One region of the Mycobacterium sp. ITM-2016-00317 genome, then DNA from elsewhere that is predicted to be linked to it. Evidence: riboswitches for the same ligand, from Rfam matches in the RefSeq annotation. Region 1 holds a riboswitch; the other holds the start of a gene.

Evidence for each region. A riboswitch is a leader RNA that binds a small molecule or an ion and turns the genes downstream of it on or off. The one in region 1 is predicted to bind cobalamin.
Region 2: linked by a shared signal. The riboswitch ahead of C6A87_RS08260 (ABC transporter substrate-binding protein) and the one ahead of C6A87_RS28340 ((2Fe-2S) ferredoxin domain-containing protein) in region 1 are both predicted to bind cobalamin.

The regions. Positions count from the first base shown of each region.
Region 1 is NZ_CP134399.1:5,899,308-5,907,574, forward strand. It holds gene C6A87_RS28310 (aromatic alcohol reductase) at 1-115, shown strand, start outside; gene C6A87_RS28315 (MOSC and FAD-binding oxidoreductase domain-containing protein) at 142-1,863, opposite strand; gene C6A87_RS28320 (nuclear transport factor 2 family protein) at 1,914-2,381, opposite strand; partial or broken gene C6A87_RS28325 (glycoside hydrolase family 3 C-terminal domain-containing protein) at 2,516-4,763, shown strand; gene C6A87_RS28330 (histidine phosphatase family protein) at 4,720-5,391, opposite strand; gene C6A87_RS28335 (hypothetical protein) at 5,423-5,860, opposite strand; cobalamin riboswitch at 5,900-6,040, shown strand; gene C6A87_RS28340 ((2Fe-2S) ferredoxin domain-containing protein) at 6,076-6,786, shown strand; gene C6A87_RS28345 (glucose-6-phosphate dehydrogenase) at 6,802-7,284, opposite strand; gene trxA (thioredoxin) at 7,384-7,842, opposite strand; gene C6A87_RS28355 (1-aminocyclopropane-1-carboxylate deaminase) at 8,038-8,267, shown strand, end outside.
Region 2 is NZ_CP134399.1:1,729,904-1,738,170, forward strand. It holds gene C6A87_RS08240 (MspA family porin) at 28-672, shown strand; gene C6A87_RS08245 (SpoIIE family protein phosphatase) at 912-3,152, shown strand; gene C6A87_RS08250 (ABC transporter ATP-binding protein) at 3,177-3,983, opposite strand; gene C6A87_RS08255 (iron ABC transporter permease) at 3,980-5,077, opposite strand; gene C6A87_RS08260 (ABC transporter substrate-binding protein) at 5,077-6,057, opposite strand; cobalamin riboswitch at 6,132-6,252, opposite strand; gene C6A87_RS08265 (PE-PPE domain-containing protein) at 6,821-8,176, shown strand.

The DNA of each region.
Region 1 (8,267 bases):
CGGCGTCGGCGTGGCCTGGCCGAAGTCGGCGACGTTCAATGCCCGCAATGGCATCGACACGACGACTGCACACGAGTGGGCCAGGAAGAACCTCGCACCGGCGCTCGAGTCCTGACTATGTTGTCGGACTGACGGATTCGGTCAGAGATCCAGGACGACGGGTGTCGCCGGCGCCGCGACACAGGGCAGGCAGTTGCCGTCGGCGGGCTCTTCCAGAGGTTCGGGGCCGTAGCGGATCCGTCCGGCCAACAGCCCCGTTTCACAGGTGTGGCAGACCCCGGTGCGGCACGACCATCGGGTGGGGATGTCGCACGCTTCGGCGAACTCCAGCAGGCTGGCATATCCGGAACCCCAGGGCGCGGAGATGCCACTGCGCGCGAACTGGACGACCGGCCCGTCGCCCACCGGTCCTGCGGGTTGATGCGGTGGCAGGGCGGACGCGGCGGCGATGCCCGGGGTGACGGCGGCGCGGCCGCCGAAGGCCTCGACGTGGATGGCGTCCCGGCGCATTCCGTGGTCGACCAGCACGCGGGCGATGTCGGCCATGAACAGATCCGGTCCGCATACGAACACCGATGCGTCCCTGGGTATCTGCAGCTCGGCGAGGGCTTCTGCGGTGATGCGGCCCCTGCGGTCGTAGTCGGCGCCGGGCCGGTCGGATCGTCCCGGCCGGCTGTAGAAGACAGCGCTGCGACTGCGCGGGAGGCGACGCAGCACCGCGCGTGCCTCGTCGGCGAACGGGTGTTCCGCACCATTGCGGGCGGTATGGATCCACCACAGCGGCCGATCGGGCCGGTCCGCGCTGAGTGCATGCAGCATCGACAGCACCGGGGTGACGCCCACCCCGGCCGACAGCAACACCAGGGGCCGTGCCGCGTCGTCGAGAACGAAGTCACCGCGCGGTGCGGCAATATCGATCTCGGCGCCGACCGGCAACTGGTCGTGGAGGTAATTGCTTGCAGTACCGCTGGTTTCCCGTTTGACCGCTATCCGGTACAGGTGTGCGGTCGGACTGTTGCACAACGAGTAGCTGCGTACCGCCGTCGCGTCCCCGACAGGGACGCGCACCGCAATCGACTGCCCGGCCCGCCGCGGCGGTAGGGGTGCGCCGTCGGGATCGCCGAGGGTCACCGAACGGACGTCACGGCTCTCGGCCCTGGCCGCGACGACGCGCAGTGCGCGGAACCCCGGCCAGGCCGGTGGCCCGGTGGCGGCGCCGGTCAACCCGCTGTTCCCCGATACGGCGGAATCACTCTGCGCCAGCAGGCTTTCCACCGATCCCTGCCATCCCGGGCTGAGCGCCGGGATGCGCAGCGCGCGTTCGAGGCTGTCGCGGGGGTGCCCCGGCAGATAGAGCAGCCCGTCGATGTCGGCGACCGTCACGGCCTCTGGCCCCTGGCTGATCTGTTCGATCGGGTGCCCCGCTTCGATCTCGCCCTCGGCGAGCACGCGGCAGTAGAAACCCGGCCGACGGTGGGCGACGAGCAGCGCCGCCATCCGGGGCTCGCGGATTCGGATCCCGACGCGGTAGCAGGTCACCCGGGGCTGGGTCACTTCCAGCACCACGTCGCCGATGCGGTAGCGGTCGCCGATGCACACCTCGCTGTCGGGCAGGCCGTCGACGGTGAGGTTCTCCCCGAACACGCCCGGCGAGAGGTCGTCGCGGCCGAGTTCGCGGGCCCAGTGGCGGTAGGACTCCATCTGGTAGACCAGCACGGCGCGGTTCTCCCCGCCGTGTCCGGCCAGGTCGCCCTGACCGTCGCCGTCGATGTTCAGCCGCCGGACCGTACGCGGCCCCGCCACCGGCGTTTTCCAGATACCCGTGTGCACCACGCGGCCGTTCCAGTCGACGTCCGCGGGCATTCCGACGTTCACCGACAGCAGCGTGGCCGGGCCTCTGGTGTCGGCGGCCGTCAGCACAGCGGAAGCTCGGCGTCGGGACCGCGTTCGTCGTCGCCGCGGGGACCGAAGATCCGGCGCTCGGCCGGCTCGATACGTACGTCGTTGATGCTGGCCTCGCGCCTGCGCATCAGGCCGTGGTCGTCGAACTCCCACAGTTCGTTGCCGTAGCTGCGCCACCACTGGCCGGAGCCGTCATGGCATTCGTACTGGAACCGGACTGCGATGCGGTTTCCGCTGTAGCTCCACAGGCTTTTGCGCAACGCGTAGTCGAGTTCCCGCTCCCATTTGGCGGTGAGGAACTCGACGATGGCGTCCCGGCCCGTGACGAACTGGTCGCGGTTCCGCCACACGCTGTCGACGGTATAGGCGAGGCTGACCCGGTGCGGGTCGCAGCTGTTCCAGGCGTCCTCGGCCGCCTGGACCTTCTGCCGGGCGGTGTCGAGATCGTAGGGCGGAATGGGCGGGCGGGCCTCGGTCATCCCCGATGCTCCCATGAACCGAAGCAGCCCCGCCGGACAATGATTCCAGCCAACGATCCAGCCACGGCTCTGGCCGGTCCGAGGAATCGGCCCTATGCTCGGCCGCACGACCGCGCCGATCCGCTGGGAGCAGGATGAGCATCTCCGACCCCCCGCACGGAACCTCCCCCGGCGCTGCAGCGGACGCGTCGACCTTGCCGTTGCGGGTCAAAGCCGGGCTAGTTAGCGGCGAATCGTTCTGGCACACCAAGTCCGCCGCCGGACTGCCCGCGGTGACACTGACCGACGGCCCCCACGGCGTGCGGATTCAGCCTGGCCTGTCAGATCACCTCGGACTCGCCGCAAGCGAGCCGGCGACCTGCTTCCCCCGCCGCCGGCCTGGCGCAGAGCTGGGATCGCGAGCTGGTCGAACGGGTGGGTCGCGCGCTCGCCGACGAGGCCCGCGCGCTCGGGGTCGACGTCCTGCTCGGTCCCGCGGTCAACATCAAGCGCGATCCGCGCTGCGGGCGCAACTTCGAGTACTTCTCCGAAGATCCCCTGCTGAGTGGAACATTGGGCGCCGCGTGGGTCGAGGGAGTGCAGGCCGGTGGTGTGGGGGCGTCGGTCAAGCACTTCGCGGCCAACAACGCCGAGTACGACAGGATGCGCTCGGACTCCCTGGTCGGGCCGCGGGCGCTGCGGGAGATCTACCTGAAGAGCTTCGAGCGGGTGGTCACCGCATCCCGGCCGTGGACGGTGATGTGCTCCTACAACAAGATCAACGGCGTCTACGCGTCCGAGAACCGTTGGCTGCTCACCGATGTCCTGCGTGAGCAGTGGGGCTTCGCCGGTGCGGTGGTCAGCGACTGGGGCGCGGTCGCCGACCGGGTCGCGGCGCTTGCGGCGGGTCTGGACCTCGCCATGCCCGGCGGCGACCCGTCCCTGGACGAGGACGTCGTCGACGCCGTCGAGGCCGGACGACTCGACCCGACCGTCGTCGACGAAGCAGCGGCCCGGGTCCTCGACCTGCTTGCCCGCGCCGCCCGCAACACCGAGCCCGCAACCGCGGTCGACCTGGACGCCCACCACGCGCTGGCCCGCGAAGCCGCCGCCCGCAGTATCGCGCTGCTGAAGAACACCAGTGACCTGCTGCCCCTGCGGCACGACGCCACGCTGGCCGTCGTCGGCGCGTTTGCCGCGCACCCCCGGTACCAGGGTGGCGGGAGTTCGCACGTCAACGCCGCCAGGCTGGACATCCCGCTGGACGAGATCCGTGCCCGCGCGGCCGGTGCGGTCACCTATGCGCCCGGATACGGCGGCGGCGACGACCCGCAGCGCCTCACCGACGATGCGGTCGCGACCGCGGCGGCCGCCGACGCCGCCGTGCTGTTCCTCGGACTACCCGACAGCGCGGAATCCGAAGGATACGACCGGACCGACATCGAGCTGCCGGCTGAGCAGTTGCGTCTACTGGCGGCTGTCGCTGCGGCGCAACCTCGCACGGTCGCCGTGCTGTGCCACGGCGGTGTGGTCCGGCTGGCCGACGTGGACCGGCTGGCGGCGGCGGTCCTCGACGGCGCCCTTCTGGGCCAAGGCGGGGGTGCGGCGGTCGCCGACGTGCTGTTCGGCGTGGTCAACCCCAGCGGTCGGCTCGCCGAGACGGTGCCGGAGCGTCTGCAGGACACGCCGTCCTTTCTGAACTTCCCGGGCGAACACTCCCGGGTCCTCTACGGCGAGGGGATCTTCGTCGGGTACCGCGGCTACGACGCCCGAGCCGTCGAGGTGACCTATCCGTTCGGGCATGGGTTGTCCTACACGACGTTTCGCTACGACGCCGCCACCGCCGTCGTCGAGGGCGACGAGATCGTGGTCACGGTCGCGGTGACCAACACCGGACCTCGCGACGGTCGCGACGTGGTGCAGGTCTACTCCGCCAAGCCGGTGTCCGGCATCGCCCGGGCCCCGCAGGAGCTGCGGGGATTCCAGGTCGTCGAGCTTGCCCGCGGAACCACCAGTCCGGTGACGGTGCGCATCCCGCGCACGGATTTCGCCTACTGGGACGATCGCGTCGACAAATGGGTGGTCGAAGGTGGCGAGTACAGCCTGCGGATCGGGCAGTCGAGCCGGAACATCCTCCACACCACCGTGATTCACCTCGACGGTGACGACGTGCGAGTCCCGCTCACCGAGAACTCGACGATCGGCGAGGTGTTCGCCCATCCGGTCGCCGGGCCGCGGCTCATCTCGATCTTCCAACAGAACATGGCGGCCATGCCCGACCAGGACAGCCTGGGGACCGAGACGTTGAAGATGATCGAGTCCATGCCCCTGGGGCGACTGAAACTCTTCGGGGTCGCGCTCAGCCGCGACGTGCTCGACCACCTCCTGCAAGCCCATCCGTGACGGCCGCGGTGTCGTCGGCGAGGTGGCTGATATCGGCGAGGACGCTGACCTGCCTGTTGTGGAAGTAGTCGTCCTCAACGAGGGTCGTGATGCTCCCCGGGGCCGCCGTGAAGCCGGCGCGGTCGACATGCGCGATCGGTACCCCGAGCCAATCGGTGATCACGTAGGTCAAGGCGAAACCGTGGGTCACGATCACGATGTCTTGTGTTGAACCAGAGAGTATTTCGTCCACGGCAGAGTAGATCCTCGCGGCGAACTCACCTTTGGTCTCCGCACCGGGGATTCCTTCGTCATGGGACATTCGGTCGCCGGTGACCGGCGGCGGGATGAATCGCGCATCGAGCCAGCTCTGCGGCCTGCCTTCGGCTACCCCGTAGGACTTCTCGCGCAATCGCTGGTCGAGCACCGGGACGGTGTTCAGTGCCGCCGCGACGACCTCGGCCGTGCGTCGGGCGCGCAGCAGATCAGAGGAGAACACCTCGGCCCCGCAGCCCGTGAGCACGTCACCCAGCGCACGGCCGATGGCGGTGGCATGCCGGGCGCCACGCGCCGTCAGGTCGGAGTCGTGCCAGCCTCCGACCACGCCGTCGACGTGGTGCGTCGCCTCCGGGTGGGTGACGACATAGATGCGCCTGCCATGCCCTCACGGTAGCGGGCGGCTACGCGGTGACCCGCAGTTCGGCGCCGGGGTGCGAGCTGAGCGTGACGACCACGGTGCCGGCGCCGGTCTGGAACATCGTGTTGGCGTACCCGATGAACCCGTAGTGCCCGTCGATCGTCGAGACCGCGGTGATGTCGCCGTGTCCGGAGGCTCCGGTGTCGAGATTGGCCCACGCCGCGGTGACGGTCAGCGAGCAGGACCCGTCGTATCGACCGGCGTCGTAGTTGATCGCCACCCGGACACCGTTCTCCACCTGATCGAAGGTCTGCACGGGTGCCACCTGTGCCTCCGCCCTGACGGTGCCCCCGCACGTCGGCGATGCCACCACCGGGACCGCGGGAAGCTGCGCGAACGACTGGGCGTGCGCGGTCGCCATCCCCGGCCAGGGCGCGATCAGCGCGACGGCGAGCGCGGCGGCAGCACGGACGAGAGCCATACCTTGCTATCGCCGGCTCTGACGACGGCGTTAGCAGTGGGCGTCCTGCTAGCCTCTGGTCCGTCCATTGCGATGGGATCCGAGGAAGCCGGTGTGAATCCGGCGCGGTACCGCCACTGTCAGCGGCGCTTCGTCCAGCGTGCGTGAGCCAGACACTCGACCCACCGCACCTTGCGAACTCGGGGCGGTCTACCCCGAGAAAGGTCGTGCCCGTCGTGCACCCATCTCATGCCCACACCGAAGCGGTCCGAGTCCTCGTCGGGATGTCGATCCGGGAGGCCAATGCCGCCGAGGATCTCGCGGCCACCGCTGCCGCCCTCGGCGCCCGCCTGGCCTTCCTGCAGATCACCGAACCCTCCCTGCGCACCGTGCTCACCGAGCTCGCCGACGGCGGGACCGGGCGGATCGAACTGGTCGGCGTCGCGTTCGGACAGCTGGCGCCCGGTAACTCGTGGCTGCGCCGGATCGCCTCGCACTGGTGGCGCGAACGTGGGGCGGGAGCGCCGGAAGTCGTCGTCGCCACCAGGCTGCTCGACACCGACCCGATCGACCCTGCCGCGGTCACCGCAGCGCTGGAGAAAGCGCGGCCGGTCACCGGCTCGGAGTCGCCCCTGACCTCGGCGGCCTGGGCCGAGGTCCCCGCCTACCGTCACCACGTGCTGGTCTGCCGGGGCCCCCGGTGCAGCGCCCGCGGCGCCGAGAAGACCTGGGCCGCCCTCGCGGAGGGACTGTCACGGCGACGCCTCCGGGACAGTGACGTCCTGACGACCGCGGCGGGCTGCATGTTCCCCTGCAACCACGCCCCGGTCGTCGCGGTCCAGCCCGACGACGTCTGGTACGGCGGCATGACCCCCGACCGCGTGGACCGGCTGATCGACGGCCACCTGACTGCCGGCGAGCCGATCGAGGACGCCCGGATCCGGTAGCCCGTCAGCCGGGGTTCAGATCGCCGGCCCGGTTCGCGGCAGGGTCACCCGCAGCGCCAGATGCTCGTCGAGGATGCGGCGCAACGCGGCGTCCATCGGGTGGGCTGAGGCCAGCTCGCGGCCGAACCGGCTGTCCACGACCACGACCTCGCCGTCGCGGAGTTCGGACGTTTCGGCCTGGTCGACGAACGGATCGAACAACGCCGGCGGCGTGGCCAGGTAGTGCAGCGCCCGGTGGACCCCGTTCACCTCGGCGGCGTACATCAGGCCGTGCTGGGTGATCACGAAGAACTCCTCGGCGATCCGGGCGTGCGGGATCTCGGTCCGACCCCACTCCATGGCGCCGTGGCGGCTCTGTTCCAGCGGATCCTGAACGGCGTCGGTCAGCATGAACATCCGCTCGACGGCCCCTACGCCCCATGGCGGATACATGTCCATCGCGGGCTGGAAGTACCGCGCGCAGACCTCACCGAAGAAGTCGTGAAGTTGCTCGCTCATCGCGGCCCCCTAAATTCGAACGACACCTCGAGTGTGCGCCCCGAATCGCCGGTTCGGCCAGACGTCCCGGCCAGAGGTCATGAACTCCGCGCAACGGGATCAGCGGTGCGCCGGACCGGAAGTCGACCCCGCCCCACTCAGCGCCCGATCCAGCCAGGCCCGCAAACAGGCCACCGGGGCGGCGCCCGCCTGACGGGCCAGCACCGAACCGTCCGCCAGGACGAGCAAAGTGGGCACCGACTGGACCGAGAACCGTGCCGCGGTCCGCCGCGCGGTGTCCACGTCGACCTTGACGACCTTCAGCTCTCCCGCGTGTTCGGTGGCGAGTTGCTCGAGTGCCGGACCGACCGTCTGGCACGGACCGCACCACGCGGCCCACAGATCCACCAGCACCGGTACCTTGGAGCGCTCGGCGACCTCGGCGAAGTCGGCGTCACCGGCGACGGCGATCCACGGCAGCGGCTCATGACATCTGGCGCAGCCGGGAGTGCCGTTCGCGGCGGCGGGAATCCGGTTGACCGTCGTACAGTGCGGACATTTCACGTTCGTGGTTGTCATGGTGCTCCACGCTCACTCAGGTCTGAAAGCCAGTTCCTGCACCTAAGCCTAAGACGGGACGCGGCACCGGGTCAGCGGTTCCGGCCGGACGATTTCGGAGAATTTCTTCGCGGTCGGCGTGCGGTAATATATTGCATGTTGCACACTGGACGGAGAGCCCGCGCCCGCGGGCGGGCGACGAACTCTGGAGAACGCATGGCCATCGAAGACTTCCCGCGCTACCCGCTGACCTTCGGCCCCAGCCCGATCCATCCGTTACCCCGGCTCAGCGCGCACCTCGGGGGCGCTGAGATCTGGGCCAAGCGCGAGGACGTCAACTCCGGTATCGCGTTCGGCGGGAACAAGACCCGCAAGCTGGAGTACGTCATTCCCGACGCGCTGGAACAAGGCGCCGACACCTTGGTCTCGATCGGCGGGGTGCAGTC
Region 2 (8,267 bases), 1.9 Mb from region 1:
TACGCCGTCGAATTCCAAGGGAGATCCATGAAGACAATCAGTCGGATGTTGATCGCGATGGTCGCGGCCATCGCTGCGCTGTTCGCCAGCACTGGCACCTCTCATGCGGGGCTGGACAATGAGCTGAGCGTGGTCGACGGCCAGGGCCGGACGCTGACGGTTCAGCAGTGGGACACGTTCCTCAACGGCGTGTTCCCGTTGGACCGCAACCGGCTGACCCGTGAGTGGTTCCACTCGGGTAAGGCCAGCTACATCGTGGCCGGCGAGGGTGCCGACGAGTTCGAGGGCACGCTGGAGCTGGGCTACCAGGTCGGCTTCCCGTGGTCGCTGGGTGTGGGCATCAACTTCAGCTACACCACTCCGAACATCGCGTTCGACGGTTACGGGCTGGACTTCGCCGACCCGCTGCTGGGCTTCGGCGACAGCATCGTGACCCCGCCGCTGTTCCCGGGTGTGTCGATCTCCGCGGACCTGGGCAACGGCCCCGGCATCCAGGAGGTCGCGACCTTCTCGGTGGACGTGGCCGGCCCCGGCGGCTCGGTCGTGGTGTCCAACGCCCACGGCACGGTGACCGGTGCTGCCGGTGGCGTGCTGCTGCGTCCGTTCGCCCGCCTGATCTCGTCGACCGGTGACAGCGTCACCACCTACGGCGAGCCCTGGAACATGAACTGACCCATCTCGACGGTGGCCCCCCGGCGCGAGCCGGGGGGCCACTTTCGTCCCGGCACCCGCACCCGGCAGGACCGTCCGGGCCGATCGGGGCCCCGTCGCCCGACCGGCTGGTTTGATGGCTGCCAGGTGTCGGCCCGAAAGCCGGGCCACTGACTGAGCCGAAGCGGAGGGCACACCATCGGTCATCGAACGCTAGGGGCTTCACACGGACGGGAATCCGGTCCGTGCCGGGGGTTCGCGTGACCGGCGCCGATGGCCTGGTCCCGGTGGGCACACCGATCGACCTCGACAACTGCGCCCGCGAACCGATCCACATCCCCGGCAGTGTCCAGCCCCGCGGGGTACTGGTGGTGGTGGATGAGCCCGACTTCCGGATCCGGCAAGTCAGCGCCAACGTCGCCGACGTGCTCGGCCACGCGGTGGAGGACGTGCTCGGCCGCCATCTCTCGGCTCTGATGGGCGCCGACCAGTCGGCGAAAGTGGCCACAGCGGCATCGATCGTCGGCGACCTGCACCGACGCAACCCGGTCGAATGTGTGCTCGACGTCGCCGGCACCGCGCGTGCGTTCGACGCGATCCTGCATCGCGAACCTGGGGGAGTCCTGCTCGTCGAGCTCGAGATCGCCTACGGTGAGCGGCCCTACGCGTTCCCCAACACCTATGCGGCGGTGCGTAGTTCCGTCGAGGAGCTCAACCGTGCGGTGGGGCTGACCGAGCTGTACGGGGTGGCCGCCCGTGCCGTGCGCGAACTCACCGGCTTCGACCGGGTGATGATCTACCGCTACGACGCGGAATACAACGGTGAGGTGGTCGCGGAATGCAAACGCGAAGACCTGAACTCCTTCCTCGGTCTGCACTACCCGGCCACCGACATCCCCGCCCAGGCGCGGGCGCTGTACGAGAAGAGTTGGCTGCGGCTGATCTCGGACGTCGACTACGTTCCCGTGCCGCTGGTGCCCGCCGTCGACCCGGCCGGCGAGCCGCTGGATCTCACCCATGCCACCTTGCGCAGCGTGTCGCCCATCCATCTGGAGTATCTGCGGAACATGGGTGTGCACGCCTCGATGTCGATCTCGCTGCTGCGGCATGGGCGGTTGTGGGGTCTGATCGCGTGCCATCACTACGCCGGACCGCACCTGCCGCCGTACGGGGTACGGGCAGCCGCGGAGTTCCTCGGATCCACGCTGTCGCTGCGGCTCGTCGACCAGTTCGACGACGACCGGTTGCACCGACGACTGGCCGCCCAGGCGGTACTGGCCAAACTCACCACAGCCACGCTGGACGCCGCCAAGCCGCTGGCGACGGCTCTGCTGAGCGGACCGGACCTGCTCGACCTGGTACCCGGCGACGGCGTCGTCGTCGACATCGGGGGCCGGCGACGGGAGACAGGCTCGGTGCTGGCGCCCGAGGTGGTGGCCGCGGTCGTGGCATGGGCTCGAGAACTCGAGGACGACATCGCACACACCGAGAGCCTGCAGGCGGCGATACCCGGACTCGAGCCCGGGCCGGTACCCGCGGCCGGTGCACTGGTGCTCAAACTGCCTGAAGGCCAGTACGTTGCGTGGTTCCGGCGCGAGGCATTGCGTTCGGTGGACTGGGGCGGCGACCCGCACAACAAGGCGATCGCCGTCAGCGAGGGCGACGGCGTCAGGCTCAGTCCCCGTAAGTCATTCGACCGGTGGCGTGAGGTCGTCCGCGACCGGAGTGAGCCGTGGACCGAGACCGAGATCGACTCCGCCGACGCGATGCGCCGCCACCTGGTGGAGGTGCTGTACCACCGCACGCGAGGAGCGCTGGTCGTCGCGGAGCTGGTGCAGCGCAGCTTGATGCCCGAATCCGTTCCGGTACTGCAGGACTGGCAACTTTCTGCGCACTATGAACCGGCCGAGGGCGACCGTGTCGGCGGTGACTGGTACGACGCGTTCGAGCTGCGCGACGGCAGGCTGGTCGTGGTGGTCGGGGATGTCGCCGGACACGGAGTCACCGTCGCCGGCACGATGGCGCAGTTGCGCAACGCTCTTCGCGCGCACCTGTTCGCCGGGGCGGCGCCGGACGAGGCCGTCCGGCTACTCAACGAGTTTGCGCTGCACATGCTGCCGGGGGCGTTCGCCACGGCGCTCGTCGTGCGGATCGACCTCGACTCCGGCCGGGTCGAGGCCACCGCGGCCGGGCATCTGATGCCGTTCCTGACGAACGAGGTCTCGCCCGCGCCGGCGGCGCCGATTCGGCTTTCCCCGCCGATCGGTGTCAACGGCGGGGTCTACACGCTCAGCGAATTCACCCTCGAACCGGGGCACGGCATGGTGATGTTCTCCGATGGACTGGTCGAGCGCCGCGGCGGGGTGATCGACGACGGCCTCGACCTGGTGGCCGCGACGCTGGGCCGCGAGTCGGTGCCCGACGCGTCGTCGATCTGGTCGGCGATGGCGGCCGGGCACACCGACGACGACGTCACCGTCGTCGCGCTGCGCCGGCTCTGAATGCCCCCGCCCGGGCTCCGCGCGTCACCATTGTGTGGCCACGAGCCGATCCGCACCGCATGACGGGTCGAAGGTCACGTGCGGCCTCCCTGTCTGCGGGTGCGGGCCGACGGCGGCGGTCACGCCCCAGACCTCGGCGATCAGCTCGGCGGTGAGCACGCCTTCGGGCGGGCCGGCGCACACCTGGATCCCGTCGCGCAGCACCACCACCTCGTCGCAGTAGTGGGCGGCCAGGTTCAGGTCGTGCAGCGCGATCACCGCCGTCACGCCGAGCCGGGCGGGCAGCGCGAGCACGTCGAACTGGTGCCGCACGTCGAGGTGATTGGTCGGCTCGTCCATCACCAGCAGCCGCGGTTGCTGTGCCAGCGCCCGCGCCACCAGAACCCGTTGCCGCTCCCCGCCCGACAGCAGCGCGAAAGCCCGATCGGTCAGATCGACGGCGCCGACCAGAGCCAGCGACTCGGCGATGACCGCGTCGTCGGCGGCACTGTCGCCCTGGAACCTCCGCTTGTGGGGCGCCCGGCCCATCGCGACGACGTCGCGCACCTGCAGGTCGAAATCGCCGGTAGCGTCCTGTAATACGGCCGCAGCCGTCCGTGCCAGCTGCCGTGGCCGCATCGAGGTGACGGAGACGCCGTCGATCGTGATCGAACCCGACGCCGGCGACAGGATCCGGAGCACCGCTTGCAGCAGTGTCGACTTTCCGCAGCCGTTGGGGCCGACGACGCCGATCACGGCGCCCGGGTGCGCGGTCAGGCACACGCGGTCCAGCACGCGCCGCGCGCCGCGGATCACGCAGAGGTCGGTGATCTCCAGCCGTGCCGCGTTCACTGCTGCGCTCCGGTGGCGGCACGGCGCGCATCCCGGCGCAAAAGCCACAGGAAGAACGGACCGCCGCACAGTGCGGTGAGGACGCCGACCGGAATCTCCTGAGGCGAGGCCAGAGTCCGCGCCGCGATGTCGGCAAGAACCAGGAAGCTGGCGCCCGCCAGTGCCGCAGCGGGTAGAGCGTGCCGATGATCGCTCCCGACGATCAACCGCACGGCATGCGGCAGGATCAGACCCACGAACCCGATAGGGCCGCTCGCGGCGACCAGCACACCGGTCAGCAGAGAGGTCAGGACGAACATCTGGGCACGGAAGCGGGCGGTGTCGACGCCCATCGTGGTCGCCGCGGCATCGCCGGCGAGTAACACGTTCAGGGTGCGGGCCTGAGCCAGCAGCAGGATCAGTCCGGTGACCACGACGGCCAGCGGCAGCCACAGGGTGTCCCAGCGCGCGCTGCCCAGTCCGCCGAGCAACCAGGTCAGCACCTGGCGGGCGCGGTCTCCACTGTCTGCGGTGAGCAACATCAGACTGGTGAGCGCCGAGAGCACGTAGGACACCGCGACACCGGCCAGGACCAGCCGAGTGGTGGTGATCTGGCCTGCGGCGCTGGACAATCCGTAGACCAGGGTCAACGCAGCCAACGATCCGGCGAACGCGGCCACGGAGGGGGAGAGCCAGCCGGCGAAACCGATCCCGGACACGATCACCGCCACAGCCCCCACCGAGGCGCCCGAGGACACCCCGAGAAGGAACGGCTCGGCCAGCGGATTGCGCACGAGCGCCTGAAGGGTCATGCCGATCACCGCGAGGCCCGCGCCGACCACCGCGCCGAGCAGCACGCGGGGGGCGCGCACCTGGGTGACGACCGTATGGACATGCGGAGCGACGTCGGCGTCGACGACCGACGGGAACAGCGCGGCCCCGACACTGCGCACGACGTCCGCAGGCGCTATGGCGATGGAGCCGATGGCCAGGCCGGCGACCATCGAGCCGACGAGCAGGACCGAGAGCCCGACGAGCACGAGCGGGTAGGGCGGACGGCGGCTTCCGCCGCGGCCGGGCTCGGTCCGGTCGACTGCGACCACCGGAGCGCTCATCAGAACCGGTCGGGATGGAGTTGCCGCGCCAGGGCTTCGACCGCGAACGGGGCACGGATGCCGAGCACCGCGTCCTGCAGGGTCAGCACCGCGAAGCGGTCGTCCCGGATCGCGGTGACGGTCGCCAGTTCCGGTCTGCTCTTGAGGAACTGCTTCTTCTGCTCCACCGACGGGGTGCCGAAATAGTCGTAGATGACGATCACGTCGGGGTTGCGCTCGATCACCTGCTCCCAGGACACGTCGGCGAACGTGTCGTCGAGGTCGGCGAAGATGTTCGTCGCGCCCGCCAGGTCGATGATCTGGTTACCGATGCCCTGCCGGCCCGCGGTGAAGGCGGAGTCCTCGCCGCTGTCGTACACGAACGCCTTGAGCGGTTCGACACCGGCGACGCGCTCCCGGGCGCTGTCGACGCTGGACTGCATGGTCTCGACCAGGGCGTCGGCCCGCTCTCCGACGCCGAAGATCTCAGCGATGGTGCGGACTTCGCCGTACACGTCGTCCATCGTGATGGGTTCGGTAGCACAGTATTCCGGGTTGAGATACGTGGTCACCCCCGCGTCGGTGAGTGCCTGCCTGGACCGCCCGGCCGACTCGTCGAACGCGCTGGCGTAACCGCCGTAGACGAAATCAGGTGCGACCGAAAGCAGTTGCTCCAGCGACGCATCCTTGTTCGACAGCTCGGGGATGGCGCGGTAGGCCTCGTCGTGGCGGGGCAGGGGAGGGTTGTCCGGATAGACGGTCGCCGCGACGGAGTCCCGCAGGCCCAGTTCGAGCATCAACTCGACCGGGTGCTGGAAATATCCGATCGCGCTCCGCGGCGGTGTCTCGACGACGATCTGTTGGCCGCAGTTGTCGATCGTCACCGGGAAACCGTTGCGGTCCACCGCTTCCGGCGACTCCGATGCTTCGGGTGCGCAGCCCGACACTGCGACTGCGAGGGCGGACAGCACGAGTGCGCCGCGTCGGCGCGACTGCGTCATGAATGGTGTCGTGAAAGGCATTGCATCGGCTCCATCCGGGATCTCCACGTCCCAGCGAGAGGGGCCGACGAGAGCAGTATCCTGACTCCCGGATCGACGCTCGCCCCGACCTTCCAGCCTGGCGGCCGTGGTCGACGAGGGGTTCGCTCCCCGGTCACAGTGGCGGGACCATGCCGGATTCACACCGGCTTCCTGCCTGCTCGTCGGAGCCGGTCAGGCCGACCGGCCACGCTGACAATAGCTGACAAGCACTCGGTCCGGTCTGCGGGTGTGGTCCCTGTGCCTTTTCGGCCGTGGACGCTCGCGCGATCGCCGTCGTGCTTTCCCTAGAAAATACTTCGGCATTGTTTTCTCGGCAGGCGTACCGCCACCACACGATTGGGGCGAAAAGTGCACGCAATTGATTCCGAGGGAAAGTAATTGCAAACGTCGCATAAACTATGGATTTCCGATCTTGTCCGCAGACTTTATAATCGTTTACTGAGCCTTATTCAGCAACGTCGGACATGCACGCAGCTCCGTGCGCCCGGGCATCTCCGATATCCGAAGGGGTAGTAAAGCGGCCGCCGCGCAGGACCAGTAAGGAAACGGTATACGCGGTGATTGCGGACATTGCGAAAGATGGTCGCCCGGCCGCTGGGGCGATGGCGAAATGCTTTGCCAGAACAATGGCTATTAGAACGCCTGACAAATAGCTGGCAGGTGCCGAATTTCTCCAATTATTCTCCTGGGGTGGCCGGATCCCGGCCGAGAAGCTTCTGCGTTGGACGGAGAACCGATGAAAAATGGTGCACGCAAGGCGGGTGTCTTTTGCGGAGCGGCGGTCGCCGCCACAATGCTCGCTACCACTACGGCGACCCAGGCGGCGGAGGCTCAGTCCTCGGCGCTGATCATCGGCGGCATCTATACGCCGTCGCTGTCGAACCTTGTTATGCGGAATATCCTCGGCGGAAGGTTCCGCAACCAGGAACTCGTCAGTGTGGAGTGGCCCGCCGAGGCACGGCCGTTTACCGGCCTGTTCAGCGACAGTCTGACCGAATCGGTCAATGTCGGCATCGAGAGCCTCACCAATCAAATCCAGCTCGCCCTCGACCGGATCAAGGACGAGGACGGCAATTACGTGGAGGGCGAGCGGGTCACGGTGGTCGGCCTGTCCGCAGGCAACCTGGTCGTCGATGATGTGCTGCGTAACCTGCAAGCTCAAACCAACGCTCCCCCTAAGGAAGTCTTCGACTTCTACACCGTCGAGGACACCACCCGCCAGAACGACAAGGTGGTGTACAACCCGATACTCAATTACACGTTCAGGCCGCCACCGGTGACCCAATACGATCTTGTGACTGTCACAGGGGAGTACGACGGGTTCGCGGACTTCCCGCAGCGCTGGTGGAACCTTCTGGCTGTCGCCAACGCGGTGCTGGGTGAGATCTTCGTCCATGTGCCGGTCATGTTCGACAACCTGGACAGGGTGCCGGAGGACAACATCACCGTCACCACGAACGTGCTGGGCGGAGTGACGACGAACTACTTTGTGCGGCAGCCATTGCCGCTCGTGATTGTGTTCCCATTCCTGCTGCCGATTGAGCCGTTACTGCGGACGATCGTCGACGCCGGGTATACCCGCGACGCTCCCGACCCCAACACCGCTGGTTCGCCCGCCGCGACCCCGTCCACCCCGACGGTCGAGGAGGACGTCGCCGGTGACGTGGAGCAGCCGGCCGACGCTCAGACGGCACCTACCGCCCGTACCGCGGCCGGCGACACGGCGACCGCGCCGGCCGCCGAGGAGGACACCTCGAGCGATGCCGAGGTGGCCGACGATGTTTCGGGTGATGCCGAGGTGGTCGAGGATGTTTCGGGTGATGCCGAGGTGGTCGAGGATGTTTCGGGTGATGCCGAGGTGGTCGAGGAACTCGATGCCGAGGTGGCCGAGGATGTTTCGGGCGATGTTGAGGTGGCCGCGGAACTCGATGCCGAGGCTGAGGTCGATGCGGCGGTAGAGCAGAGCGACAACGCTACGGCGCCGTCGATGGACGCGGGCCAGGGATCTGAGACGACGTCCGGCACCGACGGAGTGGATTCGGACTCCGTCGAAGCGGAGTCGACATCCGCAGCGTGACCTAGCCGTACAGTCCGCCGACCGAGGTCTTCGTCACGTCAAGTCGCGTCCCGCTGTCGGCGGCATCTGGGTTGGCGAAACTGTAGGTCGC